DNA from 3 places in the Cytobacillus sp. FSL M8-0252 genome. Region 1 is predicted to be linked to each of the others. Evidence: riboswitches for the same ligand, from Rfam matches in the RefSeq annotation. Region 1 holds a riboswitch; each other region holds the start of a gene.
The links. Region 1 has a riboswitch for S-adenosylmethionine ahead of MKX83_RS08555 (LLM class flavin-dependent oxidoreductase). Riboswitches for the same ligand answer to the same signal wherever they lie in the genome.
Positions count from the first base shown of each region.

Region 2: another riboswitch for S-adenosylmethionine. It lies ahead of MKX83_RS06385 (2,3-diketo-5-methylthiopentyl-1-phosphate enolase); the one in region 1 lies ahead of MKX83_RS08555 (LLM class flavin-dependent oxidoreductase).
Region 3: another riboswitch for S-adenosylmethionine. It lies ahead of MKX83_RS05875 (MetQ/NlpA family ABC transporter substrate-binding protein); the one in region 1 lies ahead of MKX83_RS08555 (LLM class flavin-dependent oxidoreductase).

Region 1 covers NZ_JBBOWZ010000001.1:1,647,544-1,657,589, forward strand. The annotation lists gene MKX83_RS08510 (hypothetical protein) at 1-282, shown strand, start outside; gene MKX83_RS08515 (antibiotic biosynthesis monooxygenase family protein) at 405-905, opposite strand; gene hemE (uroporphyrinogen decarboxylase) at 1,081-2,121, shown strand; gene hemH (ferrochelatase) at 2,159-3,094, shown strand; gene MKX83_RS08530 (TetR/AcrR family transcriptional regulator) at 3,199-3,777, shown strand; gene yhfH (protein YhfH) at 4,279-4,413, opposite strand; gene MKX83_RS08540 (MBL fold metallo-hydrolase) at 4,572-5,306, shown strand; gene MKX83_RS08545 (lipoate--protein ligase) at 5,319-6,305, shown strand; gene MKX83_RS08550 (fatty acid--CoA ligase family protein) at 6,514-8,073, shown strand; SAM riboswitch class I at 8,135-8,246, shown strand; gene MKX83_RS08555 (LLM class flavin-dependent oxidoreductase) at 8,405-9,802, shown strand; gene MKX83_RS08560 (MetQ/NlpA family ABC transporter substrate-binding protein) at 9,820-10,046, shown strand, end outside.
Region 2 covers NZ_JBBOWZ010000001.1:1,209,369-1,219,414, reverse strand. The annotation lists gene mtnA (S-methyl-5-thioribose-1-phosphate isomerase) at 1-243, opposite strand, end outside; gene mtnK (S-methyl-5-thioribose kinase) at 240-1,424, opposite strand; SAM riboswitch class I at 1,571-1,724, opposite strand; SAM riboswitch class I at 1,926-2,029, shown strand; gene MKX83_RS06385 (2,3-diketo-5-methylthiopentyl-1-phosphate enolase) at 2,128-3,342, shown strand; gene MKX83_RS06380 (2-hydroxy-3-keto-5-methylthiopentenyl-1-phosphate phosphatase) at 3,346-4,011, shown strand; gene MKX83_RS06375 (methylthioribulose 1-phosphate dehydratase) at 4,008-4,637, shown strand; gene MKX83_RS06370 (1,2-dihydroxy-3-keto-5-methylthiopentene dioxygenase) at 4,624-5,157, shown strand; gene MKX83_RS06365 (GNAT family N-acetyltransferase) at 5,194-5,733, opposite strand; gene MKX83_RS06360 (acrylyl-CoA reductase family protein) at 5,796-6,782, opposite strand; gene MKX83_RS06355 (SDR family oxidoreductase) at 7,182-8,021, opposite strand; gene MKX83_RS06350 (AEC family transporter) at 8,149-9,078, shown strand; gene MKX83_RS06345 (penicillin acylase family protein) at 9,245-10,046, opposite strand, start outside.
Region 3 covers NZ_JBBOWZ010000001.1:1,118,187-1,127,898, reverse strand. The annotation lists gene MKX83_RS05890 (MFS transporter) at 1-719, shown strand, start outside; gene MKX83_RS05885 (hypothetical protein) at 779-964, opposite strand; gene MKX83_RS05880 (aminoglycoside phosphotransferase family protein) at 1,053-1,916, shown strand; gene MKX83_RS05875 (MetQ/NlpA family ABC transporter substrate-binding protein) at 1,999-2,823, opposite strand; SAM riboswitch class I at 2,912-3,022, opposite strand; gene MKX83_RS05870 (pyridoxal phosphate-dependent aminotransferase) at 3,263-4,426, shown strand; gene MKX83_RS05865 (STAS domain-containing protein) at 4,720-5,493, opposite strand; gene MKX83_RS05860 (cobalamin B12-binding domain-containing protein) at 5,480-6,130, opposite strand; gene MKX83_RS05855 (hypothetical protein) at 6,127-6,498, opposite strand; gene MKX83_RS05850 (antibiotic biosynthesis monooxygenase family protein) at 6,495-6,800, opposite strand; gene MKX83_RS05845 (GNAT family N-acetyltransferase) at 6,810-7,307, opposite strand; gene MKX83_RS05840 (TetR/AcrR family transcriptional regulator) at 7,872-8,477, opposite strand; gene MKX83_RS05835 (DUF5392 family protein) at 8,505-8,939, opposite strand; partial or broken gene MKX83_RS05830 (MerR family DNA-binding transcriptional regulator) at 9,308-9,484, shown strand; gene MKX83_RS05825 (hypothetical protein) at 9,509-9,712, shown strand, end outside.

The DNA of each region.
Region 1 (10,046 bases):
GGAGCAATAACTGGCTTGGATGGTTCAGGTTTTTCAGGAATATCATTGGCTGGATCTATTGGTAGTTTGTTTGGTACAGCGATTGGTGATGGTGCAGCAACATTAACTGCTTTAGGTCAAATTGCAGGAATTTGGGTAGGTGGCGGAGCGTTAATTCCATGGGCAATGATTCCCGTTGCCGCTATATGTAAAGTGGATGTATTTGAGTTAGCGAGGCGTAATTTTCTTCCTGTCGTCATTGGTTTGATTGTGACAACAATTGTAGCGATGTTTTTAATATAGTGATATAAAATTGATAGGGCTGAGGCGAAGTGAAGTAGCCTCAGCCTTTTTATAAACATTCTCGTCGCTGGCGTTTTTTTCTATTACTGTAATTGGCTGATGTTTTTTCAAGTGGGAAGCTTTTATTTATCTGTCGTTTGTATATAATAAAAACTGGTATATGCAGGATCTGATAGTAATTCTTTCTTATTACTTTGTTCTTCCTGTATTTTTTTTGCTATAGGATTTGTACTTTCCCAGTTCTTATATGAAGATTCGGAGTCCCAGGCTGTAATAATTACATAAGTATGACCTTTCATCGGAGTTAAAACCCTAGCTGCTCTAAAACCAATTGTATTTGTAAAGTTTGAAGAGAATTGCTGAAATTTGAATTCGAAAATGGGTTTTCCTTCATCAGTTAAGGGGATATATTGAATAGCAATAAATTTACTTCTATGAAGGTCTCCAGTTGAATCATGGATGTGATAAGATTTTGGTTGTTGAAACTTACTTTTTTTGCTTTCTGTTTCATGTACTAACAGGGTATTCTGACTATTTTGCATGAGAACGATATTCTCATTACTGAATTTTTCCATCAGGGGAAGTAGGAAATTTTTAGTGCCGCTTGTCATATAAAGATTCATTACTTTCACCTCGATTTTAGTGATAAAAACGTCAAATTTTCGACATTTGAAGCGGGTACTGTACAATAAACACCGAAAAAAGTTATAGTTAATGTGAACATTTACTAAATAAGAATAATTCTAAGCTTATTTGTATGGAAAATACATAAGGCAAATGAAAGGTGGACTTAATTTAATGACTATAAATGATACATTCCTAAAGGCGGCTCGAGGAGAGAAGACTGATTATGTGCCTGTGTGGTATATGAGACAAGCAGGCAGATCACAGCCGGAATATCGCGCAATTAAGGAAAAATACTCTTTGTTCGAGATTACACATCAACCTGAATTATGCGCATATGTAACAAGACTTCCTGTAGAACAGTATAACAATGATGCGGCTATTTTGTACAAGGATATCATGTCACCGCTTCCAAGTCTCGGTGTGAAAGTTGACATAAAACCTGGTGTGGGTCCAGTCATTGATGAACCAATTCGTTCGATGCAAGACGTTGAGAAGCTCGGCGAGATACATCCTGAAGAAGATGTTCCATATATTCTAGATACGATTAAGTTATTAACAAAAGAGCAATTAACTGTACCGTTAATTGGTTTTACCGGTGCACCATTCACATTAGCGAGTTATATGATTGAAGGTGGACCTTCTAAAAATTATTATAAGACAAAAGCGTTTATGTATTCAGAACCAAAAGCATGGTTTGCACTTATGGATAAATTAGGTGAAATGGCAATCACATATGTAAAAGCGCAAATTAAAGCAGGTGCTAGTGCCATTCAAGTTTTTGATTCTTGGGTTGGTGCATTAAATGTAGAAGATTATCGTATTTATATTAAACCCGTCATGGAAAAAATCTTCTCTAGTTTGAAAGATGAAGGGGTACCACTTATTATGTTCGGTGTTGGCGCGAGTCATTTAGCGAATGAATGGAATGACCTTCCAATTGATGTTGTAGGCCTTGACTGGAGGTTGCCAATTAGTGAAGCAAGGTCAAGGGGTATTTCAAAGACAGTGATGGGGAATTTAGAGCCAGCCTTGTTACTTGCTCCGTGGGAAGTAATTGAGAAAAAGGTCCGTGCTATTCTTGATGAAGGCATGAGTCAACCCGGATATATTTTTAACTTAGGACATGGTGTCTTCCCAGAAGTAAATCCTGAGACATTAAAAAAACTCACATCGTTTATCCACAGTTATTCTAAGGAACAATTTGGGAAATAATAAAAGAAAAAGTAATCATTTTTAAAGAGGTGTAAGAATGAATAAAGAAAAAATTGGTTTGTTAGTAATGGCTTATGGAACACCTTATAAAGAAGAAGATATTGAACGTTACTACACACATATTAGACATGGTAGAACTCCATCGGAAGAGATGTTAGAAGATTTAAAGAGTCGCTATAAAGCGATTGGAGGAATATCGCCATTAGCAAAAATAACTGAGAATCAAGCGCTATCACTTCAAGAACATTTAAATCAGATTCAAGATCAATATGAGTTTAAAGCTTATATCGGTTTAAAGCATATAGAACCATTCGTTGAAGATGCAGTTCAACAAATGCATAATGATGGGATTACTAAAGCTGTCAGTCTTGTTCTTGCACCACATTATTCTACTTTTAGCATCAAATCTTATAATGGACGAGCAGAAGATAAAGCTCAGACGCTTGGTGGTCCAACTATTTACTCAGTTGATAGTTGGTATAAGGAACCGAAATTTATTCAATTTTGGGCAGATGGTGTGAAGAAGCAAATCGCTAAAATGTCAAGTGAAGAAAGAGATCAATATATATTAATTGTCTCTGCACATAGCTTACCAGAAAAAATTAAAGAATATGGTGATCCATATCCTGATCAACTACAAGAAACAGCTGAGTTAATTGCTAAAGAAGCTGGCGTTCGTGAATTTGCTGTCGGTTGGCAAAGCGAAGGAAATACACCTGACCCATGGTTAGGGCCTGATGTGCAGGATTTAACAAGAGATTTACATGCAAAAAAAGGCTATAAAGCATTTATTTATGCACCAGTCGGTTTTGTCGCTGATCATTTAGAAGTCTTATATGATAATGACTATGAATGTAAGGTGGTTACAGATGAAATAGGAGCTGCCTACTATCGTCCAGAAATGCCAAATAGTCATCCAGCGTTTATTGATTCTTTAGCAACAGTTGTCTTAGACAGAATGAAAAATAAGTAATGAGTTGATTGCAACCGCTTTTTTTATTTTCATAAAGGAGCGGTTTCTTTTTTAAGGATTTTTTGACAATATGAACAGTTTGGTCATAGAGAGGGGAGAAGTAAATGGCCGTTGACCGTAAACAATTAATTATTCAAGCTGCCACAAAATCATTTTCTCTTTTTGGCTATAAAGCTACAACAATGGAGCAAGTAGCCAAAATTGCTAATGTAGGAAAAGGGACTATATACACTTTTTTTAAAAATAAAGAAGAATTATTTGATGAAATTATTACGGCACTTATTAGAGAAATGAAAATAGAGGCAGAGCAGGTTTTGTCACCAGATTTATCTTTACAAGAAAATTTACATTTAGCTCTATATCGCATTTTGGAATATAGACTAGAGCATCAATTAACAATTAAGCTGTTCCAAGAGGGAAAAGAAATGGGGACCACTGCAGTTATAGAGATGACGAACAAAATGGAAAGAGAAATCATTTCTTATATAGGAGAAAAGGTAAAAACATTAGGTATTGATAAAGGAGAAATCGAGCCGTGCGACCCTGAATTGACTGCCTTTATTATGTTAAAGTTATACATATCACTCATTTTTGATTGGGAAAGACAGCATGCCCCACTTTCGAAAAGTGAAATCGCTGAGCTTATGGAAAGGTATGTGTTTAAAGGGCTTATAAAATCATGAATGTAGGATGGAATCATCATCAAATCAGCTCGCACATCAAGTGTGGGCTGGTTTTTTTGTTTCTAATAAAGTGATTTTAGATAACAGTTATTTCACTGTGCTTATTTAAAAGGTAAATCTAAGCAGCGCTAAAATATTGTATGAATTAGCTCACTCCAGCAAAACCAATCTTCACTCAGCGGGGTAAGAGAGTCCGGACTTAAATAAGTCATTCTGTTTGAATAACACAAATGAAGCCGAGCAAATAGAGTTTCCAAGTCAGTCAAAATCGGAAATTGGAAATGAGAGCTGAGCAAAGGTGATTTGCGTCTCACTCAGATCAAAAACCAGAAAGAAATGCCAAGCTGAGGTTTCCTGTAACAGTATTTATTCTTTTTACACCTGGATTCAAAAGTCATTCATACTAGAAGGCTTGTTGGAGTAAAACAAAAAGAAGACTTGCTAAGGGGAGCAGGCCTTCTTCTTCCAATGGTTATATATTAAGGGATGGAAACTAGCATTCTATAAATCTGAGACACCTAAACAATGGTCACACTTATTACCGTAACATTCATGTTGCTCTTCGATGGACTTCCCGCATTCAGTACATTGCTTTTGTGGGAGATTCCTAAAGAAATCTAAAATGTTTTGAACCATGGTTGAAGCCTCCTAATCGTTAATTGAATTGTTTTGATATTTACATTGTATTATAACAGTTTAATATAGTCAACAACTGTTTCAATACAAATTAGAAAAAATGAAAAAATGGGCATTATTTAGTATAGTTAGAGATGAATCAAAAGGAGGGAAATGCAATGAAGTTAACGGTTATAGGTGCATGTGGAGGTTATCCAAAAGTGGGAGAAGCAACTGCGGGGTACTTATTAGAGCATGATGATTTTACATTATTAATTGACTGTGGAAGTGCTGTTATATCCAAAATGCAAGAGATTAAACAACCAGAGGAGTTAGACGCAGTCATACTTTCCCACTACCACCCAGATCATCATGCTGATATAGGTGTACTTCAACATGCTCGTTTAATTCAAGGGTACTTAGGAAAAAAAACAAGTATTTTACCGATTTATGGGCATGATGAAAATGAATATGAATTCCAAAAATTAAATTATAAAAATATCTCAGAAGGTGTACCTATTAAAGAGAGCCTACCATTAACAGTTGGCCCCTTTACAATTACTTTTCAACGGACTAACCACCCTGTATTATGCTTTGCGATGCGCATAAAAGTAGATAATAAAGTAATTGTATATACAGGTGATACCTCATATAAAGAAGAGTTAGAAGGGTTTGCTCATGAAGCAGATATACTTCTATGTGAGTGTAATTTTTATGGACATCAAGAAGGTAAAAATGCGGGACATATGAATAGCTATGATGCTGGTCGGTTAGCACAAATAGCTAAAGTGAAGCATCTTCTATTAACCCATTTGCCCCATTATGGTAATATAGAATCGTTAAAGGATGAAGCTTTAACAGAGTACAAAGGACCGATTAGTCTAGCCGCATTTGGCATGACTTTTGAAATTTAAAGGAGTGGTACCATGAAATTTATAGATAATCAAGGAATTACAGATCCTCGCATTAATTTAGCTATTGAAGAATATGCGTTGAAGAATTTAGATATTAATGAATCATATCTATTGTTCTACATAAATAAACCATCTATCATAATTGGTAAAAACCAAAATACGATTGAAGAAATCAATACAGAATACGTTGAAAAAAATGGACTGCATGTGGTGCGCCGTTTATCTGGTGGCGGTGCTGTATACCATGATCTTGGTAATTTAAACTTTAGTTTCATCACAAAGGATGATGGCGAAAGCTTTCATAATTTCTTAAAATTCACTGAACCAGTAATTACTGCTCTAAAAAAGTTAGGTGTAAATGCAGAATTAAGCGGTAGAAATGATTTGACAGTAGATGGGAGAAAGATTTCTGGAAATGCACAGTTCTCTACAAAAGGGAGAATGTTTAGCCATGGAACATTAATGCTCGATTCAGAAATTGAAAATGTTGTCTCTGCACTTAAAGTGAGAAAAGATAAGATTGAATCAAAAGGAATCAAATCTATTCGTAGCCGGGTAGCAAACATCTCTGAATTTTTAACTGAAAAAATTTCTATCGAAGAATTTAGACAGCTAATTTTACATCATATTTTTGAAGGTAGTGAAGTAAGTGAATATCGCCTAACAGAAAAAGACTGGGAAGAAATTCACAAAATCTCAGAACAAAGATATCAAAATTGGGAGTGGAACTATGGCAAGTCACCAAAATTTGATTATGAGCATTCTAAAAGATTCCCAGTGGGTTCTATTGACATTAGACTGAATGTAACAAAAGGACAAATTACTGAATGTAAAATTTACGGTGATTTCTTTGGTGTCGGAGATGTAACCGATATTGAAGAAAAGTTAGAAGGCATCCGCTACGAAAAAAGCGAAATTGAAAAGGCGCTAGCTGGTGTAAATATAAAACATTATTTCGGTAATATCACTATAGAAGACTTTGTAAATTTAGTTTATTAGAGCTGTATCAGTCTGTTTTTACTAAGGCATGAAAGTATTTTCACCGTTTAGGATGAAGAACTTTTATGCTTTTTATTTTATTATAAAGAAAAAAATAGAGTAGATATCCGTAGACTACTTGAATCCTGAAATTTCTTTTAATATAATAAATTTAGAAAATTTATATTATAAAAATGAATGACTATTCATTCAGAAAAGAGGGAGAAACTTGAATTTAACAAGTCAGCTTCACAAGATTGCCTTAGAAAATGGGGAAAAAAATGCGTATTATTTTATGGATCAAGCATGTACATACGCAAAGCTCGATGAACAAGTAACAAGGTTTGCATCAGGACTTTCGTCATTAGGTATTAAAGAAGGTGATCATATTGCCTTGCTACTTGGTAATTCGCCGCATTTTGTTATTAGTTTATATGGTGCGTTAAAGCTAGGAGCAAAGGTCATACCGATAAACCCTATCTATACGCCTGAAGAAATTGGCTATATTTTAAGAGATGGTGATGTAAAAGCGGTGATTATGCTTGAGCAATTATTACCATTAGCAGAAAAAATGCATCATTTATTAACAGATATTAAGCATTATACTGTCTGCGAAACCGGTCAAACAAGTGGACTTCCAGCTCTGGGAGATAAGTCGGTATTTCCTAAATTGAAATCGTTTTCAGAGCTTGTTTCCAATGGAGATGTAACATTTGTTGATGCAGATGTTACACCCGATGATGTCGCGATTATACTCTATACATCAGGAACAACAGGCAAACCTAAAGGAGCCATGTTAACTCATCGTAACCTGTATAGTAATGCGAGTGATGTCGCGGACTATTTGCAGATTAATGAACGTGATACGGTGATTACAACCTTACCTATGTTTCACGTGTTTTGCTTAACTGTTGCTCTGAATGCACCTCTGATAAGTGGAGCAACAATCTTAATAGACCCTAAATTTAGTCCGAAAGAAATTTTCCGTTTAGCGGAAAAATACAAGCCAACTGTTTTTGCCGGCGTGCCTACAATGTATAATTTTCTTTATCAATATCCTGAAGGCAACCCTGGTGTCTTCCAATCTATGAGATTATGTATTTCTGGAGGTGCTTCACTTCCTGTTGCATTGTTAGAAAATTTTGAGAAGAAATTCAATGTGGTTATTTCTGAAGGCTATGGCTTATCAGAAGCTTCTCCGGTCACATGCTTTAACCCACTAGATCGTCCACGGAAACCGGGGTCGATTGGCACATCTATTATTCATGTTGAAAATAGAGTAGTTAATGAATTAGGAGAAGAGGTCGCTGTAGGTGAAGTAGGGGAGCTTGTTGTGAAAGGCCCTAACGTTATGAAAGGATATTACAAAATGCCTGAAGAAACATCTGCCTGTTTAAAGGAAAATTGGTTATATACAGGTGACTTAGCTAAGAGGGACGAAGAAGGATACTTCTACATTGTTGACCGTAAGAAAGATATGATAATTGTTGGTGGCTATAATGTGTATCCAAGGGAAGTAGAAGAGGTTTTTTATGACCATCCTGACATTGTAGAAGCGGCTGTTTTAGGTGTACCTGATCAGAATACAGGAGAAAAAGTTTTAGCCTATATTGTACCTAAAACTGAAAATTTAACAGAGGCACATTTATTGACTTATTGTAAAGAAAAGTTAGCCAAATACAAAATTCCTTCCTCTATAGAATTTTTAGAAGAATTGCCGAAGAATACAACAGGAAAGATACTGCGACGTGCTCTTAAGAAAAAGGTACTAGAAAATCAGGAAGCATAAGTTAAAAAACATGTTGACAAAAGATTCTAAATATTTTAGAGTAACTATATCAATTAAATAACCACTATCTAGAGAGGTGGAGGGACTGGCCCTACGAAGCCTCGGCAACAGACTTAGCATTGCAAGTACTGTGCCAATTCCAGCAAGCTAGCATTTAGCTTGAAAGATAGGAAGAGAATGAAATATTTATGAGCGTACGTTACCTCTTCCTTTTTGGAAGAGGTTTTTTTATGGCTGATTGGACCACCAAAAGCGATAAACATTCTTAGCACAATTGATAAATACATTATTATGCTTCTTTTGTAGAAGTATTAGAGGAGGTAATGGCAGTATGAGTTATAAAAAACAAATGATATTGAATGCATTTGAAATGACAAGTGCAATGCACAATTCTCATGGGCTATGGAAGCATAAAGATTCCAAACGACATCGTGCCTATAAAGATATTAATTATTGGATGGAATTAGCCAAAACACTCGAGAAGGGAAAATTCGATGCTGTCTTTTTTGCGGATGTATTAGGTGTTTATGATACGTATAAAGAAAGTAAAGAACCTTCAATTAACGATGGATTACAGTTTCCTGTTAATGATGGGGCGTTTGTCATCCCTGCTATGGCAGCAGTGACAGAGCATCTGTCATTTGCATTAACGGTGAGTACAACATATGAGCCACCTTTTGGGCAGGCAAGACGGTTTTCCACATTAGATCATTTGACAAAAGGAAGAGTGGCATGGAATATCGTTACTTCTTATCTTCCTAATGCAGCAAGAAATTTTGGTTTCAAAGATATGATCAAACACGATAAGCGTTATGAAATTGCCGATGAATATATGGATGTCGTTTATAAACTGTGGGAATCAAGCTGGGAAGATGGAGCAGTGATAGAAGATACAGAACAAGGGGTATTAATCGACCGTAAGAAAATCCATGAAATTCACCATAAAGGAGAATATTTTGATGTCGAAGGACCGCATTTAACAGAACCGTCACAACAAAGAACACCTGTTTTATATCAAGCAGGGACTTCTCCTAAAGGACGTGCTTTTGCAGCAAAACATGCAGAATGTGTATTTGTAGGTGGGCCAACACCTGAAAGAGTAAGACATTATACAGAGGATATTCGAAAACAAGCGGAAGAATATGGCAGGAATCCGGAAGATATTAAAATATTCACTTTCCTAACAGTCATCGTAGGTAAGACAACTGAAGAAGCGGAAGAGAAATTTGCTGAATACAACCAATTATGGAGTGCAGATGCAGCGAAAGCACAGTTTGGGGGCGCAAGCGGTTATAATGTTGCGGAATTTACAAAGGATGAGTTAGATAACCCATTTGAATTTAAAGCTACAGAGCATGGGCATTATAAAGCTGCTTCATTAACGAAAGATGCGAAGAAAAAACTATCGATTAAAGAAGCGATTTCAAAATTAGAAGGATTAGATAGAGACAATATAATTGTCGGCAATCCATCAGAAGTAGCAGACCAAATTCAATATCAGTTTGAAGCCTCTGGTGTCGATGGTTTTAATTTAAATCATTTAGTAACGCCAGCAGATTTGGAAGATTTTATTGAGCTTGTTATTCCGATTCTACAAGAACGTGGTTTATATAAAAAGGAATACAAAAAGGGTACGTTAAGAGAAAAGCTTTTTACTCATGGCTCGCCCCTTTTACCGAGTGGTCATCCAGGAAGTAAATATCGTAAAGGTGAAAAGATAAATAATTAAAATAAGAGGTGAAGGGTATGAGAAAAGTTTGGTTATTATTTTTTGTACTGACTTGTTGCACTGTTTTAAGTGCATGTGGGACATCAGGTTCATCCGGCGAAGAAAAGAAAGAGATGGTCTTAGGGGCGACAGTTCCTTATAGTGATATGCTTGAGCAAGGTGTAGCACCACTACTTGAGGAAAAAGGGTACAAAGTAGAAGTAAAGGAATTTAATGATTATGTTCAACCGAATATTGCTTTAGA
Region 2 (10,046 bases), 440 kb from region 1:
TTCATGAATTCTAAGATGGAAAGTTTCAATGTCGACCCCTTCGTATTTTTTTGCAGCAATCGCTAAACCATAAGCAGCAGTAATTCCAATAGCTGGCGCCCCTCTTACTTTCAACTGAATAATTGCCTCAAAGACATCTTCAATGGTTTCGAGTTCTATCCATCTTGTTTGATGGGGTAATAAGGTTTGATCAAGAATTTTCAATCTACCTTCTTGCCATTCAATTGGTGTTGGTATACTCATGATGTATACGCCTCCAGTTCCTTAAGAAGTTGCGAGATTGTTACTATGTTTTTGCGATTAATAATCAAGGATGAACCTAATTGAATCGTTGCCTTCTTCACATATAATCTAATTGAACTATCTTCTATTCCATCAAGATCCTTCACATGCGACAATCCGATTGTTCTCCGAATTAATTCACACCCTACTACTCCGATAGCATCTTTAAATACTTTAGCTAGAAAAGACTCTAGAGCGCCTGGTACTTTCGTAAAAGGATTAACAACAGAATTTTGCCAAGCTTCTGAAAAATATTGAGAAAACACATCCCATACTTCTTCTATCTGTTGAAGAATAACGATTCTATCGTTTTCGTTTCGTACAAGTACTTGGAAAATGAGATGGGCAATATATTGACCGACATCAAATCCAATCGGACCATAAAAGCCGAACTCAGGATCGATCACCTTCGTCTCACTCTTACTCGCAAATATACTCCCTGTATGTAGGTCACCATGTAGTAAGCTCTCTGCTTCTGTGAGAAAAGCATATTTTATTTTGGCTACTTCAAGTTTCAACTTGTCATTAGCCCATAGTTGCTGAACCACTTCAGCCAACTCAGCTTCAAAATCATTCGTTTCCACATCAAAAAATGGATCGGTGAATACTAAATCCTCAGTGATTTTACATAGTTCAGGATTTGAAAATTTAGCGACCAATTTCTTTTTCTCAAACGGATGAAGAGCAAAATCTGAAGTTGAAAACAATGTCTTTGCTAAGTACTCACCAATATGAGCTGATAAATTCGGATAATGATCCCCTTGAATCAATCCGTCTCTTACAATTGTCAAATGGGAAAGATCCTCCATCACAGTTAATGCTAGCTCTTCATCTGATGCTAGTACTGCTGGGAGGAGGTGAGGAACGAATTCACCATGCTTCTTAAGCACTTCTGCCTCCAGTTTTGCACGTTTAAGTGTTAGAGGCCAGCTTTCTCCGACTACTTTTGCATAAGGGAGTGCTTGCTTAATAATTACACTTTTATGATTAGAAGTAATACGGTAAACATAATTCAAATTACCATCACCAATCTCTTCCACCGTCATTTTTTCATCCGGTAAAAACAGTTTTAAACTCTTCACGTATTCACACGCTGATTCCTCTGTCAAAGCGCGATAACCTATATTATCTAAAACAGCCATATCTCTTCCCCCTTATTTCTTTATTTATCTGTGGCACAAAACAGGGGTGACTACATGAAGAGATGTAGTCGGACCTGCTTTGTCATTACAGAAACAAAAATGCCCCTTTCCTTTACAGAAAGAGGCATTCGTCATTACGATTTTGCCTCTCATCTTTCAGAATAACTTCTGAATGGAATTAGCACCGTGCCTTACATTAGGCGCAGAAATTCTCTAGCTGCGCCTCGTTTCACAACGATATTACGGTCGGTTGCTGGGTTTCATCGGGCCATATTTCCCTCCACCTGCTCTTGATAAGAGTATAAAAGATTCATTTTTTGAAATATCTTGAGCAAATACTAGCACCGTTTATAAAAAAGTGTCAATCTTTTTTTTAAAACTTTTCATCTTTTTAAGGTTAAAAGAATTTTGTCATATAACGTAAAAAATTCTCTGTTGACAGATAAAACACCTGGTGACATAATACAATTGTGCAAAAATTTAAAACGATAATTATAAATTTTCTTATCAAGAGCAGGCGGAGGGACGAGCCCGATGAAGCCCGGCAACCGATTCTAAATGAACACGGTGCTAATTCTTGCAGCAATCATGCTGACAGATAAGGAGAAGGTTCTATCACTGCGAACTAACCCTCTTCTTATTGATTAAGAAGAGGGTTTTTTATTGTCAATGTTAATTCGAAATCATCAGGGAGGGTTCTCATATGGGAGATGTAATTGCAACTTATCAAGTATACGCAAGACCCGGTTCATTAGAGAAAAAAGCAGAGGATATCGCTTTAGGATTAACGATAGGCTCGTGGACAGCGTTACCATTACTTGAGCAAAAACAATTACTAAAACATAAAGGCAGAGTCACTGCACTACAAGAATTTTATGATGATGAACATCCCAATCGGTTCGGTGAAGTAAGGTGCGAAATTAGTATCGCCTACCCTACATATAATTTCACATTTGATATTCCAGCAATCTTAACAACTGTATTTGGAAAGTTATCTCTAGATGGTGAAGTAAAATTATTAAATCTGGAATTTGATAATGAGGATCTTTCCCGTTTTCCTGGACCAAAATTCGGTATAAAAAATATAAGATCGAAACTAAATATTCAAGACCGCCCATTACTTATGAGTATATTTAAAGGCATTATCGGCAGGGATATTCACTTTTTAAGAGAACAGTTAAGAGACCAGGCTATGGGAGGCGTTGATATTGTAAAAGATGATGAAATTCTTTTTGATGTCAACATCTCTTTTGAAGACCGAATTATCGCAGGTAAAGAAATACTAGATGAAGTCTATGAAAAGACTGGAAAAAGGACACTTTATGCAGTCAATTTATCTGGGAGAACAATGGATTTAGTAGATAAAGCAAAACATGCGAGCGAATTAGGTGCGGATGCATTATTATTCAATGTTCACACTTACGGTCTAGATATGCTCCAAACACTAGCTGAAAACAATGAAGTGCAGTTACCTATCATGGCACATCCTGCATATAGTGGGGCCTATACTTCTTCAAACTTCTATGGTGTGGCTCCTGATTTATTACTCGGTAATCTTACTCGCTTAGCAGGCGCAGATTTCTCTTTATTTCCTTCTCCATATGGTTCTGTTGCCATGGAAAAAGAAAAAACCTTAGCTATCGCTAGACAGTTAACCGAAGAAAATGGCTTGAATCAGGCATTCCCGGTCCCTTCAGCAGGCATTCATCCAGGTTTAGTTCCGTTGCTTTATCATGACTTTGGCAATGATTGTATAATTAATGCTGGCGGCGGGGTCCATGGTCATCCTGAAGGAGCAGCAGCTGGCGTGAGAGCTTTTAGGCAAGCCATTGATCACGTCATACAACAAAATACTCATCGTGCAACAAAAGCGCAAGAATTAGAAGCAGCATTAGCAAAATGGGGAGGTACGTCATAAAAGATGACAAAACCAATGATTTTTTGTGATTTCGATGGAACAATTACGAATAACGACAACATTGTAAAGATTATGGAGCATTTCGGTCCTATTGAGGCAAAACAGATCAAGGAAGATATTTTAGCTCAAAATATCTCTATCCAAGAGGGTGTTAAAAATCTCTTCTCACTTTTACCAACAAGTAAAAAAGAAGAGATTATCCATTTTGTATTAAATAGTGCAGAAATTCGTGAAGGATTTTCAGCTTTTGTTAGATATACACATGAAAACGGTATCCCTCTTTATATTGTTAGTGGTGGGATTGACTTTTTTTTAGAACCAGTACTTGAACCTTATGGGCCATTTACGAAAGTATTTTGCAATCACGCAAGCTTTGCTTTAGAAACAATAGATATTCACTATCCACACCAGTGTGATGAACTATGTTCTTCACAAGGTTGCGGCTGTTGTAAACCAACCATTATTAGAAAACACTCTTCTCCTGAACACTTTAATATTCTTATTGGAGATTCGATTACAGACTTTGAAGCAGCCAAAATAGCAGATGCCGTACTTGCTAGAGATTTCTTAATTCAAAAATGTGAAGAAACTGGTATTTCTTATACACCTTTCGAAACCTTCCATGATTGCATTGAATACCTCGATGAACTAGTTGGTGCGAAATCATGACAACGTATGAAACAAAGTGGGATACATTAGCTGATATTAAAGATGAATTAGCAGCCAGAGATTGGTTTATGGGTACTAGTGGTAATTTATCCATTCGCGTAGATGAAAACAGCTTTTTAGTCACTTCAAGCGGACTTGATAAAAGAAAGAGAACAGCTAATGATTTTTTATTAGTAGACTTAGAAGGAAAGCCCCTAGAAAACACGTCATCTAAACCTTCAGCTGAGACTTTATTACATTGTGAAATTTATAAGAAAACGTCATCAGGAGCAAGTCTTCATGTTCATACAGTTGCTAATAATGTTATTTCTGAGCTTTTCTATCAAGAAGGTGTAGTATCTTTTCAGCATCAAGAGTTAATTAAAGCATTTGGACTATGGGGAGAAGATGATATACTCACCATCCCGATCATTCGCAATGATGCGGATATCCCTACATTAGCGGATCACTTTTCTGCTTACGTCAGCAAAGAGAAAGGTGCAGTCTTAATTCACAACCACGGGATTACTGTTTGGGGAGTCGATGGGTTTGAAGCGAAAAAATTATTAGAGGCTTGCGAATTTTTATTTCAATATAAATTATCTCTTATTCAATTAAAAGGAGGCGTTTTACATGGCCATTATTAAATTCAAAAACGAAGAAAAAGTGATTACTGATCAACAAGAGGTATCTACATTTTTAACTGCACAAGAAGTCATCTATGAAAATTGGAACATTGAGCAATTAGAAGTGACATTACACGAAAAATACGATTTATCTGATGATGAAAAGCAAGCCATACTAGATGCATTTTCAACTGAAATCAAAACCATTTCTGAAAAGCGCGGCTACAAAGCTGCAGATGTTATTTCACTTTCAGACAGTACGCCAAATTTAGATGAATTATTAATTAACTTTCAAAGAGAACACCATCATACCGATGATGAAGTCCGCTTCATCGTAAGTGGGCATGGAGTCTTTATTATCCAAGGAAAAGATGAATCGTTTTTTGAAGTCCATTTAGATCCAGGTGATTTAATTTCTGTACCCGTAAACACGCGCCACTATTTTACTTTAGCTGATGATCGAAAAGTTGTTGCTATTCGCCTCTTTGTTACACCAGAAGGTTGGGTACCTGTTTACGAGAAAGAAAAATTGAACGCTTAATATCAGGGAGGCTCCTTCATAATCGGGGGCCTCTCCTTATTTCTCTAAATAATAGATAAAAAATTCGCTCCATTCTCCACTATCAAATGAAAATTGAGACTGTTTCTCTTCATATTTAAAACCAATAGATTCTGCTAAATGAATGGAGGCGAGGTTATCACTATCAATATGTAATTCTATTCTTTCAGGTTGTAAATATTCAAAAATAAAAGGTATGATCGTTACTACGCTTTCTTTTCCATATCCTTTTCGCCAATATTGATTGTGAATTGCATAACCAAGTAGTACTAACTCCTTGCCATTCCTCTGTGTTCGATACAATTCTATTTTTCCTATATGTGCACCATCATTTTCTCTAAATATACCAAACTCAGATAATTGCCAGGCATCATCTTGCTTGCTCCATTGCTCGATTTTCTTCTTGAATTTTTCTTTAGTATAAGCAGGTAAATCTTGTGGGCGTCCTTCATCATGACGTGATTGCGATACTAAACGGTTCTTTAATCCCGCTATCCAAGCTTCGTAATCTTCATACATATACGATCGAATGACGAGACGGTTACTTTTCAACTGCATGTCTTTCGCTCCATTCTATCAGAAATTAGGACCGCCTTTTTATAAGTTATTGTGAGTAGATACTATATGTGTACAAGTACTCTTCCTCTCGTTTCTCCTTTTAAAAGCAATGGCAAGACATGCTCAACTTCACTCAATGAAACTTCTTGAAAAATAAACTGATCAAACGGAAGTTTATCACTTTCTTCCGCTAATAGTTCCCAAGCTTCTTTCCTCATCTCCATTGGACAAAAAACGGAATCAACTCCCAAGAGACTCACCCCACGTAAAATAAAAGGAAAAACCGTCGTAGGTAAATTCGTTCCAGCAGTTAAACCACTAACCGCTACGGCACCCCCATATTGAATTTGGCTTAACAAGGATGCCAATGGCTCTCCACCGACAGGATCAACCGCTGCTATCCATTTTTGCTTGCTTAATGCGCTTATCTTCCCATCATACACTTCTTCCCTTGTAATCACTGAAGAAGCTCCTAAGTTCATTAAGTAATCACGTTCATTCTTCTTTCCAGTGCTTGCAACGACCTCATAGCCACGGTTAGCTAACAAGGCAACGGCAAAACTCCCAACGCCACCAGTAGCCCCAGTAACTAACACCTTCCCACTATTTTCAGTTAGACCATTCTGTTCTAATTTTAATATGGAAAGAGCCGCTGTTAATCCAGCTGTGCCAATCGTCATTGCCTTCTTTAATGTAAGTCCTTTTGGAAGTGGCAGTACCCAATGTGCAGGTACTTGTGCATATTCACTATACCCCCCGTATCTGGATACACCAATTTCATAACTCGTAGCAATGACTTCATCACCTTTGGAAAAATCAGGATGTTGAGATGAAACAACGATGCCCGCTAAGTCAATGCCCGGTACCATTGGATAGTCTTTAACGATATTTCCATTAGGTATACTAGCTAAACTGTCCTTATAATTTACTCCGGAGTATTTTACTTGAATTAATACTTCTCCTGCAGGTAAATCCCTTACCTCAAGTTGACGCAACTGGATAGAAAAATCTTTATCATCTTTATCTACAACTATTGCTTTAAAACTCATTACTCTTCCTCCACCCTTCCCTTTAACTTCTCAAATTGGCTTCATTGACCCTATACTCATTTCTACTTCATACATGGCAATCGCTTTTATCACGGCTTCTAAATGCTTATCAACGTAAATTTGTTCCTCAACTTTTGTTTATGCGCCAGCATGAAATCTCCTTTTTCAGACATAGCAACATCCCCTCTTTTGCCGTTCTTTCACACTCATTCCCGTTCCTTAAAGCATGAAACCATTCAAATTAGTTTTATTCGTTTGTTTAAACCCTGATTCCTTGTCCTACAAGGGATTCACTCAATATTATTTTAATTCCAAAACTAATATACCGTGTACTTCTTCAATTTCACCTATTGAAGACAAATTTCACCCCACTGTTAACTTTTTTATTAGATGTCATCATTAAAGCGTCGTCTGTTCTATGCTCCATCTCCAGAAGTGCTCGATTAGTTGGGGATCACTCGCCCTTTTAGAGACATGGGCTTTTTTCTTGTCAATATAGTACTCACCTGATATCCCTTCTACATCCGGACTCGTGGCTAAATAGATGGCCGTTTCCGCCCCTTGCTCTGCTGTTTTAAAAAATGGCACCAGTAATTTTACCACTTTGCCACCAAATCCTGTTTCTCTATCCACACCTATGTTTGTTGCAACAGCTCCTGGATGAAGTGCATTCACTGTCACATTTGTGTGTGCTAATCTTTCATGTAAACCTTTCATAAATAATAAATTGGCTAGCTTCGATCTTCCATAACCTTTTGCTACATTAAAACCCTTTTTAAAAAACGGATCTGCAAAATCCATTTTCCCCCATTTATGAGCACCGGAAGATACAATGACAATTCTTGCAGTAGCCGAAGCCTTTAAAGCTGCTAATAATTGCTTGGTTAAATGGAAATGACCGAGATGGTTTACCCCTAACATCATCTCAAATCCATCAACTGTTTCTTGCCTTTTTATTGTCACTACACCTGCATTATTGATTAAAAGATCTAAATGATGATACTTACTAAAAAAGGTTGCCACAAAATCATCGATGCTTTTGATAGAACTTAAATCACAGAGCATTAAATCTACATTTTCTTTTCCTGTAATGGCTTTCACTTTTTGTAGCGCGGCTTCACCTCTTATTTTACTTCTACAGAGCATGATTACTTTTACATTTTTATTTACAAGACCGATTGTCGTTTCTAAGCCCATTCCTGAATTCGCTCCTGTTACTATCGCTACTTTAGCAACCATAGCTACCCACACCTTTCTTATTGTCGTTAAGTATAAATGGTCCAATGATATTTTTATAGTTTTCTGCTTTTATGAACTATAAAAATATAAGAATTTTCAGTATAATTTATACTGAAAGGAGTGTCATATGGAAGTCACCTCTGTTATTCTTGCGATTTCAACAATGGGTATAATCATTGTTTTCGGAGCACTAATCGCTTTAAAGATATCAATCACAGCAGAAATGAAAAATATATTAATGATGATTATTTTAAATCTAGCTGTTCCCTTTATTATATTGAATGGTGTTTTCAATACTAAAATTACGGACGTCATTTTCCAACAAGTCTTTCTCGTATTCGGGATATCCATTGTATTTAATGCTGGAGGTATTATCCTTACATTAGTTCTAGGCCGTCTTTTACACCTTAATCAGCCTAAACAATTGGCTTTACTCGCCGCCCTAGGTAATACAGGTTTCATCGGCATCCCTCTTAGTGCTACATTATTTGGGCCTCTCGGTGGATTATTAGCCGCTGTATTTGATGCAGGGTTAGATGTCGTTCTTTTTTCATTAGGTATCTACTTATTACAAAGCAATCAAAAATTCCAATTTAAACAATTAAAAGCTTTATTAAACATACCTTTATTAGCCATTAGTTTGGGGTTGTTATATGTAATCAGTGGTTGGGAAGCACCGATCATATTCAAGCAACTGGCTTCAATGCTATCTAACTTAGCTGCGCCATTAGCCATGTTATATATAGGCTTTCTGCTTCCAACTTTCTTTCAAGTTGGACGACGGTTTTACTTTCAAGGTTTATGGTTTCCTTTATTAATGAAATTGTTGATATTACCACTTTTCGGCATCATTTGTTTACGTTTTACGTCAATACAAACAGATTTAACTTTCTTATTAGTTATTTTAACAAGTATGCCTACCTTCATGCTGGCTTCAGTATTATTTTCCCGCTACACACAAGAAGAAAACGAAGCCATTATGGTAACGGTATATAGCACGTTAATTTCTATCTTAACCATTCCTTTGATTTCTTGGATAGCAAGCTTTCTTTTGTAATCATTTAATTACATTTTTTAGCCAGCCAAAAAGTTATTTTAGCTGGCTATTTCTCTTCTCATTCACCTGTCTCTAGTCCGTACATATTAAAAAGGGTAAAATCTTAATCGATTAAAAAAATGCGTTGGATTTATCTTCTTCTTATCAACTCAAAAATCCTAGATAATCATTCTTCTGGTGTTAAGAGTAGTCTCTTCCCTTCAGGCTCCCCTAAAGTAGTCTTATGATAATCTCCCTCTACCCAATCCGCCATTTGATTTTGATACCAGTCACTCGATACATGCCCAGATTGACCTGGACCGACGATATGATAAGCCTGCATTGGATTGTTCATATCCATAACAAATCGCCATGATGCTCCGTGATTCACCGTCCCATCATTTTTAAATGCAGCTGCCTTAACAGTGACAGCACTTCCTCCTGTTGCCATACTACCTTGATAATTAAATAAATAATTTAAAGGAGCTACGCTAGATAACGGGTGTGTGAAGGAAACTTGGTGATAATCTCCCCAGTTCCAATTTGCCATATCGCCGCCTTCATCTTCCTGTATTTGTGAAAGTGTTTCCGTTAACGATACAACTAATAATTCATTAATGCCCCCTACATCCTTCACCCATGGCCCCGGGTTACCTGCAAATGCATTACGCAGAAGCTGATCAACAGCCGATCTTTTACCACCAAATAATTCTAACGTTTCTTTTGGAATCTGCTCTTCAAATAATGCTTCTCCTATTTCAACCATCCAGCGATTAAAAATATAAGGAGCAGCAAGATCTTGATGATCTTGATAGTCCCATTTCGATAAGATGTCAAGGGCTGATTGGATGTTCTCACCTTTTTCGTTTGCTAATTGCTTAAGCATCACAGGCACAAATTCTTCTGCCTGAAGGTTCTTTTCATCCATTTGTAGTTCCATCATATTTTCTGCAGTTAATTTATTGCTTCCACTTAATACTTCTTGAATA
Region 3 (9,712 bases), 530 kb from region 1:
TTCATACGATTTTCATTTTTTGTTTGATTCTTGGTATTATTGGCCTACTTATCGGGTTAACTGTGAATGTGAAAGAGTTAACTGAAGATCAAAAAGCTCAATTTCAATCATCTGGTTTTCAATTATCTAGCTTTATTGAACCAAAGGCACTTCCAATTGCACTCGTCACATTAACAGTCGCATTTTGTTATTCAAGCGTCTTGTCTTTTATTAACTTTTATGCAATTGAAAAGGACTTAGTAAATGCTGCTAGCTTTTTCTTCTTTGTCTATGCCATCGCTGTCTTACTATCCCGTCCTTTCACTGGTAAATTAATGGACAGCAAAGGGGCAAATTACGTGATGTATCCAGCGTTCATTTTATTTGGAGTAGGTCTATTCTTACTTAGTAATTCATCAAATGGTGTTATGTTATTAGTGGCGGGGGCTTTGATTGGCTTAGGCTTTGGTAATATGCAGTCTTGTACACAAGCGATTGCGGTCAAATTAACGCCATCCCATCGCATGGGGCTAGCTACTTCCACCTTCTTTATCTTTCTCGATGGTGGTTTAGGTTTTGGACCCTATTTATTAGGTTTACTGATTCCTATAACTGGCTACAGTATGTTATACATTTACATGGGGATAGTGTCGATTGCTTCAATTATTCTTTACTTTTTAGTTTATGGACGAACCGAACATAATGGGAGTAAACAGACACATCAAACAGCATCAATGTAAAATAAGGTATGCTATAATGAAAGAAGAGACTCCACGTAATGGAAGTCTCTTCTTTCTAATTAAAATGGTTTATTCGGTTCATATGTCGGTTGTTGATTCGTCACTTCATACTCATAACTTTTCTCCATTGCTGCTTGTACTTCTTCTGACTGTTCTAATTCTGTATCCATTTGATTGTATTGTTGAGCTTCATTTTGAGCAGCAATAATTTTCTCATCCACTTGATTATCATACTTTTTTTCCATTGCTTTCACTCCCCTTTTATAAGATGTCTCGCCTATTTTCCCCCTCAAAAAACGATTTATACAAAATAATAAAAAAGGAGACTGTTCCATGAAGGAATTAATTAAAAACCATCTCCCGCATCTTCAGGAAATACAGATTGAAAGCAATCATTCTGGTTGGGATCATCATATTTATATTGTTAATCAAACATATGTCATCCGAATACCAAAAACAAAACAAGTATTAGTGAAAATAAAAAAGGAAATAAAGCTACTTCACCAGCTCTCATATCTTTCTTCCATTATTGAAATACCAAATTATCTTCCATTTTATAATAAAGACGGACAAATGATTGGTGTTTTTTACCACTTCATTAAAGGACAAGCATTATCTCATTCATTGATTACTCCTCCTTTATATGAAGCCAAGCGGTTAGGAACATTTCTTACAGAATTACATCGTCTGGATATAGATGAAGCAAAGAAATGTAATATAGAAGAACTACATAGTGAAAATTATTGGGCGCAATTACATCAAGCCCTGATTAAAAAAATATTTCCGTTCTTAAAAGACGCAGAAAAAGAAGAAATTGATAAAATGTTTTTAGCGGTGTCAAAATTTAAAGAAGCAAAAGTGGTGATTCATGGTGATCTAACAAGTGCCAATATCCTTTATCATCCAAGCAAAAAGGAAATATCAGGAATTATAGACTTTACAGATACGCAAATAGGGGACCCGGCGTTTGACTTTGCAGGGCTATATTGGGATTTCGGAGATCAATTCACCAAAGAAGCTCTCGCATCTTATCAAACAAAATTCAATAAAGATGAAATGTATAGAAGAGTCACTTCCTTTTACGGCTTACAACCAATATTTCACAAATGGTTGAAAAACGTCAATGACCAGGATGAAAAAGTTGTTCGACAATCCATAAGTACAGGAATGACCAAAATACAAATTATGCACAGATAAGTTTAACAGTATTCTACAACTATTATTAGAAACCGGACAAATCCATATAATTTTGTCCGGTTTCTTGCTTATTATTACTTCGTTATTTCATCCACGCTGGCTTTCCAAATCCTTGAAACTCTTCGTCGATAATTTTTTCAAATTCTGCAGACTCGACCACTTCTTTTAAGTCTTTCGCATATTGTTTATCTTCAAAGTCTGCTTTAACTGCAACCACGTTGCGATAATCATCAAGCATATTTTCTAGTGCTAATGCACTTAATAAGTCCATATCGGCTGCCAACGCAAAGTTACCAGGAACTGCAGCAAGATCCACACCCTCAAGAGATCTTGGTAATTGTCCTGCTTCAATCGGTTGAAAAACTAAATTCTTTTTATTCTCCTTCACATCTTTTTCAGATACTGTTAGTGGATCGGCGTTTTCATCAATCGTAATTAGACCTTCGTCATTTAACGTATTTAAAGCGCGTGCTGCATTCGTTGGGTCATTTGGAATAGCAATGGTTGCACCGTCTTTAATCTCATCAATTGAATTAAACACATTCGAGTAAATCCCCATTGGGGCTGTTGGTACAATAATTAATGGTGCTAAGTCCATGTTATTTTCTTTCTCAAAATTCTCCAAGTAAATTGTATGTTGGAAAAGGTTAGCTTGTATATCATCTTCATTTAAAGCTTTGTTAGGTTGGATATAATCGCTAAACTCTACGACAGTTACTTTATATCCTTTTTCCTCTAGACCAGGTACAATAGCTTTTTTCAACATATCACTATAAGGACCGGCAGTAGCACCAATTTTTAGTTCTTTCGTTTCATCCACCTTTTCTCCACTCGTGTCTGAACCTCCGCCACATGCTGTTAGTAAACAAACAGTTGCAATGAATAAAACAATTAGCCACTTTCTCATTATGTTTCCTCCCCATAGCTGTAACCAGAATTTTAACCAATAAAAAAAGCCACTATTCATCATCTGAAAGAGGCATTGGTTTTATTCCGCCTTATCTTTCAGAATGAATGGATATCATTCTGCAGGAATTGGCACCTTCCCAATATTGGGGGTTGCCGGACGTCATAGGGCCTAGTCCCTCAGTCTCTCTGGATAAGCTTTTCATTTAATTTTTATGATATGATATTACTACTCTCTTTTATTTTTGTCAATGTTCGAAATAATGCTACATCCAATCTCCCAAGAAAATGGGTTTAGTGATCCAACTACCTTTCCTTTATTCTTTTAAAACAAAAAAGGAAATCGAATATTTCCTTTTATATAAAATTAACTGGACAATTTGTCTTTTTGGTTATAAAATGCGTTCGTATATAGATTAAATGAATGAAGGTGGATTAAAATGGAATTATCGCATCGTTTGAAGCAATTACCTCAACAATTTTTTGCTTCCCTTGTTCAAAAAGTTGCTGCTGCAAAACTTGAAGGCAGAGATGTTATTAACCTAGGACAAGGCAATCCCGACCAGCCAACACCTGCACATATTGTACAATCACTTCAGCAAGCTGCAGAAGACCCAATGACACATAAATATTCTCCTTTTAGAGGAATTAATGAATTAAAGAAGGCCGCCGCTTCCTTTTATGCGCGTGAATATGGGGTAGAAATTGAGCCTGAAAAAGAAGTAGCTATCCTTTTTGGCGCAAAAGCAGGTTTAGTAGAAATTCCATTATGCCTACTCAATGAGGGAGATTTAATGCTCTTACCAGATCCAGGTTACCCTGATTATGAATCTGGTGCGGTTTTGGCAAATGTAAAATACGAAACCTTTCCTTTAAAAGAAGCAAATCAGTTTCTACCTGATTACTCGCAATTTACAGAAAAACAAAAAAAGGATGCCCGCCTACTATTTTTGAATTATCCTAATAATCCAACAGGCGCGACAGCTGATTCCACATTTTTTGAAGAAACTGTTGCTTTTGCTAAGGAAAACAACATTACCATCTTGCATGATTTTGCTTATGGTGCTATCGGCTTTGATGGAAAGAAACCTGAAAGTTTCTTAGCCACAGCCGGAGCGAAAGACGTTGGTATTGAAATGTATACATTATCAAAAACATATAATATGGCTGGGTGGAGAATTGGATTTGCAGTTGGAAATGAACAAATCATTGAAGCCATCAACCTTCTTCAAGACCATATGTATGTAAGCTTATTCCCTGCGATTCAAAAAGCTGCAGCCGATGCATTAAATGGGGATCAAACAAGTGTAGACGAACTTGTTGCTCGATATGAGAGACGTAGAAATGCATTCATGAACGCTTGTGAAAAGGTTGGCTGGCACGGCAAGTCTCCTTCAGGATCGTTTTTTGCTTGGATGCCAGTGCCTGAAGGATACAATAGTGAAGAATTTGCTGACTACTTACTGGAAAAAGCTGATGTAGCTGTTGCCGCAGGAAAAGGCTTTGGGACCTTTGGAGAAGGTTATGTTCGGGTGGGATTACTTGTCGATGAAGAACGATTAATTGAGGCAGTAGAAAGAATTGGCCAACTCAAATTATTTTAATATAAGAGGTATGGCAGCCACAAACCTAGCCCATAGAAACATGTATAACTTATGTTCCTATGGGCTAGGTTGTGTAACTTGGAGGCTTTTATGAACGAACTAAAGCTTCATATTCTCTTCCTTTTAAATTCGCATTCCCGTTACAAGGTATCATCTTCATTGTTACATATGTCTTTACTTAGTTTTTTCGGAACGTATCGTTATCCGACAATCTTTTCTTTTAACAAAGCCAACCTATAAACACATGTACAAACATATACATTATCCAAGTAGGCTCTCAGTTTAATAAATGTTCATATAGCATGATCATTTATCACTGATTGAAGAAAACTTTGTAACGATTGTTCCGTATGAACAACATTTCTTAATTGATAAGGCTGAAGTGCTTTTGCTAGACTCGGATTTATACCAATGAGTCTCACTTCTCCTCCTGTCATTAGAAGAATGCTCTTGATTAAAAGCTCTAAGCCGCTCGTTCCCTCTTTATATACTTTAGCAACCGCTGTTAAATCAATCAGTATCCACCTGTAATCATGATCTGACAGACGGGCAAGCGTTTGCTCCATAATCGTTGTAAATTTATCGCCCGTCATATCGCCAAACAAAGGAATATAACAGATCTCTTTTGTTAAAGAGATAAAAGGACCTGATAATTCATCCAACCTTTGCAATGTTTTTTCTAATGTTTCCTTCTGCTCATAAAGCTCAAAATCTGTCTTTGCTAATCTGTTTTGTAGGGCCTGTAATTTCTCCATTAATGGTTCATTATCATCATCTTTGAATAAAAATTGCATGGACGCATTACCTTGAAAATCCCAACTGATATGAATATCAAATAGTGCTATCGGTATACTTCTTGTTTTTAAATTAGCTTCAAATCTCATACTCTTTTCTGGTATGGCAGCTACCCTTTCAAACTTAGAGATACTCCCTTCATCAACTATACTTTTAATCATACCTTCTGATAAATCAAAGACTTCATCCGCTTTAGATGTATAGCTAATGATTTCACCATTCTTATTAGCTAGTATATACGGTATCGGCAAATGTAGATCAATTAATCGCATTTTTCCTCCCCTCCGTATTAAAAGCAGTGATCCATTTATCTACAGCATATAAGTTTGAAATAATTTCCGGCTTAATAGCGGTAAAAGAAGCTAAATCATATAAATTTGTCAATCTTCCACCTAATAAAATCCTAGGTTTCTTTGGTAAATAAGAAAAAGCTTCCATATATTCCGTAAGTGCCGGTAAATGGGTAGCAATCGAAACTGATAAGCCAATTACATCTGGTTTCCAATCCTTCGCAGCCTGCAATGCATATTGTACAGGTAAATTTGCTCCTAAAAACTTGGTTCTCCATCCATTCTCTGCAAATATACTGGCTACCATCTTTAATCCCAAATAATGCTGCTCTCCTGATAAACAAAGAAACATGGCGGTCGGTGCATCCTTAACAGGTTTAAACTTGTGCTTTGCAGCTAATCTTGAAAGAATGAAATCGCAAACTCCAGATGCCAAATGTTCATCTGCAACTGTTATCTCAAAATTTTCCCATTTAAGACCAATATTAACCATAGCTGGTGTAATAATATCTTGATAAATTTCTACATTAGTCAAATAATCGAATCGCTCAATATATTCCCAAGCATCAGCAACAGCTCCAGATAAAAGGATTTCTGCTAGATCTTCTCCTCTCGTCACTGTGCCTCGCCTCCTTGAACATCTCTTAAAATAGACACAGCCTCTCCTAACAAACCAATATATGCAGAACTAATTTCACTTTCTACCACCGTACATTTCTCTAATTCCTCTTCTAAAAAAAGAAAATTATCAATCAAGGTTTGCGTCGTCATACCATATTTAATTAAGATACCTCTTAACCAAAGGGCATAGTCAGTGAAAATCTTTGACGTATTTAATTCCATTGCCGTCTTTAAATAATCTAAGTGATGCATATTATCAATAAATGTTTGATTTCTCCCACGTTCACCATATCGTTCAATTAATGTAGGGTCTTCTCGAAATATCCTTTTTGTTACTTCTTCTGCGATTATTTCATATTTACTCACTTTACCACAACCTTATATTGCGACACTTTTGGAATGACTGCTGCTAATTCTTTATCTGGATATTTCTTTTCAAGATCATGAATTCGTTGAAAATCTTTACTTCTTACCCAGCGTAAATAATCTTCCTTTGTTTCAAAAATTAATTGTACTGTCAATTCTCCTTTACGTTTATCATTCTGAAGCAACATAAAGTCGACGAACCCATCTGCTTTATCGACTAAACGTGAACGATTCTTATATATTTCAATCACTTCATCTGCTTTACTTTCATTTACATCAAAAGTTGAGAATACGGTATACATAACTTCCCCCTACACATTTGGACTTGTGTTACTTCTCCATTCCATTACAATGGTTGGAATACTAAATCCGAAAATGGAATCATTCATTTTTCCTACTTGTTTAAATCCTTTTGAATGATAAAAATCCAAAGCAGAATCATTTCGCATCACAACAGAAACCGTAATTTTATTGACATCATAAAAATATTCAAACATCGCTTTTAGTAGGGCTGTACCAATACCTCGGCGGTGAAAACTCGGCAATATATATAAAGCACCTAATTCTATTTCTTTCTTAATATTTATTAATGAAAAATGAACGAAACCAATAACTTCTCCTTCTTCTTCAGCAACCAATAAAACCGAAGTAGATAAACTTCTCATTAAAGCGTCTTCAGTATATACAGATAATAAAAAATCAACCTGTGTTCGCTCGGGAATTAAGCCTTCATATGCGTAACTCCAACTCTCCCTAGCAACAGATTGGATTTGTGTACTATCTTTTCTTGAGAATAATCTAATTTTCATGTTCAATACCCACTAAAAGGAAGGAAATTTCCTTAAACGTATTTTATCTATAATTGTAACAGGAAATGAGGTTAAGAAAAAGGCAAAGGCAAGAATGGTATTGTTCATAAAATAAACAAACGTAAGTTTTTACTCAAAGCTTGTTCCAAAAAATCATTCTATTGTATAATAGGACTAGATAAAGGCATATATTAGAAAAGATCGGTGGTGCGGCAACACCGTCCGATCTCGCAATAGCATTAGCCAATGAACAATTGACACCATCCACCTATACATGAGGTGGATTATTTTTTATCATCGTTTTTGAATTGTAGCACAGCCATTATTAAACTTGTAAATGTACAAGCAAACACCAATGCCTCAAAAACTGACAAAGCAACACCCCCCTTCTACGGGGAATAATGGCTAAATTGACTATTGCTATTCTTATTATAGCACCACTATGTATATTTTTGGAATTTTGTGAAAAAATCACATAGATGCGATCATTCAATAGCAATTCAGCAAAAAAAGAGTTGAAACGAAAGAATAAATTTTTCATTCCAACTACTTCTCATTTCATGATTATTTCTTAAGTCCCCGTTTTAAGAGAGTGATTTCTAACTTAAAATTTCTTAGTGCTTCTTCCTTTGATTGATCCTTAGAAAATGTTTCGATAATACTCCTTAGTAAAACAGATGTAAGTATTTTCATTAAATACTTAAACTCTTCCTGATTTGAGATATGCAATATTTCTTTATTTACCTTTGATTCGAATTGGATAAACTGCTGATTCGTTTCATATCCATTGAAACTTCGACCAAATTCATGTTCCACTTCATATGTCATATTTAAAAATAAATTTTTGAGAAAGTTCCGATTCTCATCTTGTTCAGTAATCACCTTTTCGAAAAAAGCAATCATCATTTCAAAAATATCCCCATTGTGCTTATTCAATAAAAAGTAAACTTCACTTTGATTCCTTTTTACTCTCTCTTCTAGCAAGTAAAAAAAAGCATCTTCCTTATCTTCAAAATATTGATAAAAACTCCCCCTTGGAATACGGGCAGATTTTACAATATTACTAATAGATGCTTGCGATAGTGGAACACGAGAAAACTCTTGCTTTACAGCATTGATAAGCTTTTCGCGTTTTTCAATTGATAAATTATAAAAAGTGATTTTTGGCATTATACTCCCCTCCCTAAAGGAATCAATCTAAAACGAGGAACGGCGCTGTTCTTCACGCAGAAATTCCATGAATTGTGCAAGCGCCATAACAGGCTTCTCATTAATTATTATGATATATCTTTTTTTCATTTGTTCAGTTGCTATTTTGCTGTCATTAATACGTTGGATCATATAATCAACGCTTGTTTTCTCAATTGCTTTTCTGCGGATTTTCGATTCCTTAGATAAAGCCATACCTACAGCACCTAAAATGGAGTAGATGAGCAAAGTAATCCAAGTGTTTTCATCCATGGGCATGGTGAAAAGAACAATGATGATATTCATGATTGAGAAAACAACAAGCGGAAATGAAAATAACGAAAATCGAGAAGCAACTCTCATCGCTGGCGCTAAACGTTCATTTAATAATTCAATTTCTTTCTTAACAAATACAGGCATATCAGTAAAAGGATTCATATTCATGTGAATGCCATCCTTTCTATTTTATTTAATCACAAATAGGATTTTCCCCTATCTATAGTTTCCCCTCACCTAATGGGAATACTGCCGGTAAATACATGCCGATGTTACCAAAATCAGCTGTGCATATTCCTTAAACCTTGTGGCTTTTTACATATAGAAACCTTTATACCTTGCAAACGAAGTTTCTTAACGATTTGGTTTAATGGCGTATTCAATATTTCCCCTCCCAAAAATGACAGTGTGTCATAATTAATTTTAATTTTAAATGACAACGTGTCATCTGTCAATTGAAAAACGAGTGGATTTATTTTGTAAGTCGAAACTATTGTCAACTAAACTGGACAGGAGTATAATTTAACCATAACGTTATAGTTTGGAGGTATCATATTGGGAACGAGAAACTAAAAATCGGTGAATTAGCAGAAAGAGTAAATTTAACTAAAAGAACCATTGATCATTATACAAACCTTGGGTTACTTGAAGCAGAACGTTCTCCTTCAAATTATCGCTATTATGACGGATCAGCCATAGAAAGATTACATTTAATTGAAAAATGGAAATCAGAGGGTATGTCATTAGTGGATATTAAGAAAAAGTTGGATGAAAAAGATGTTCACGAAGCAGAAGAAATTGATGTACGTGAATTAAGAATTAAGATTAATGGGTTAAAGGATGATGTTTCAGAAGTGCTTGCCCATTTAAACAAGACTGATGTAACAAGTCAGGAGTATATTAAGAAGAATGTCTCTTCCGAAAGTATGTCCCTTATTCAA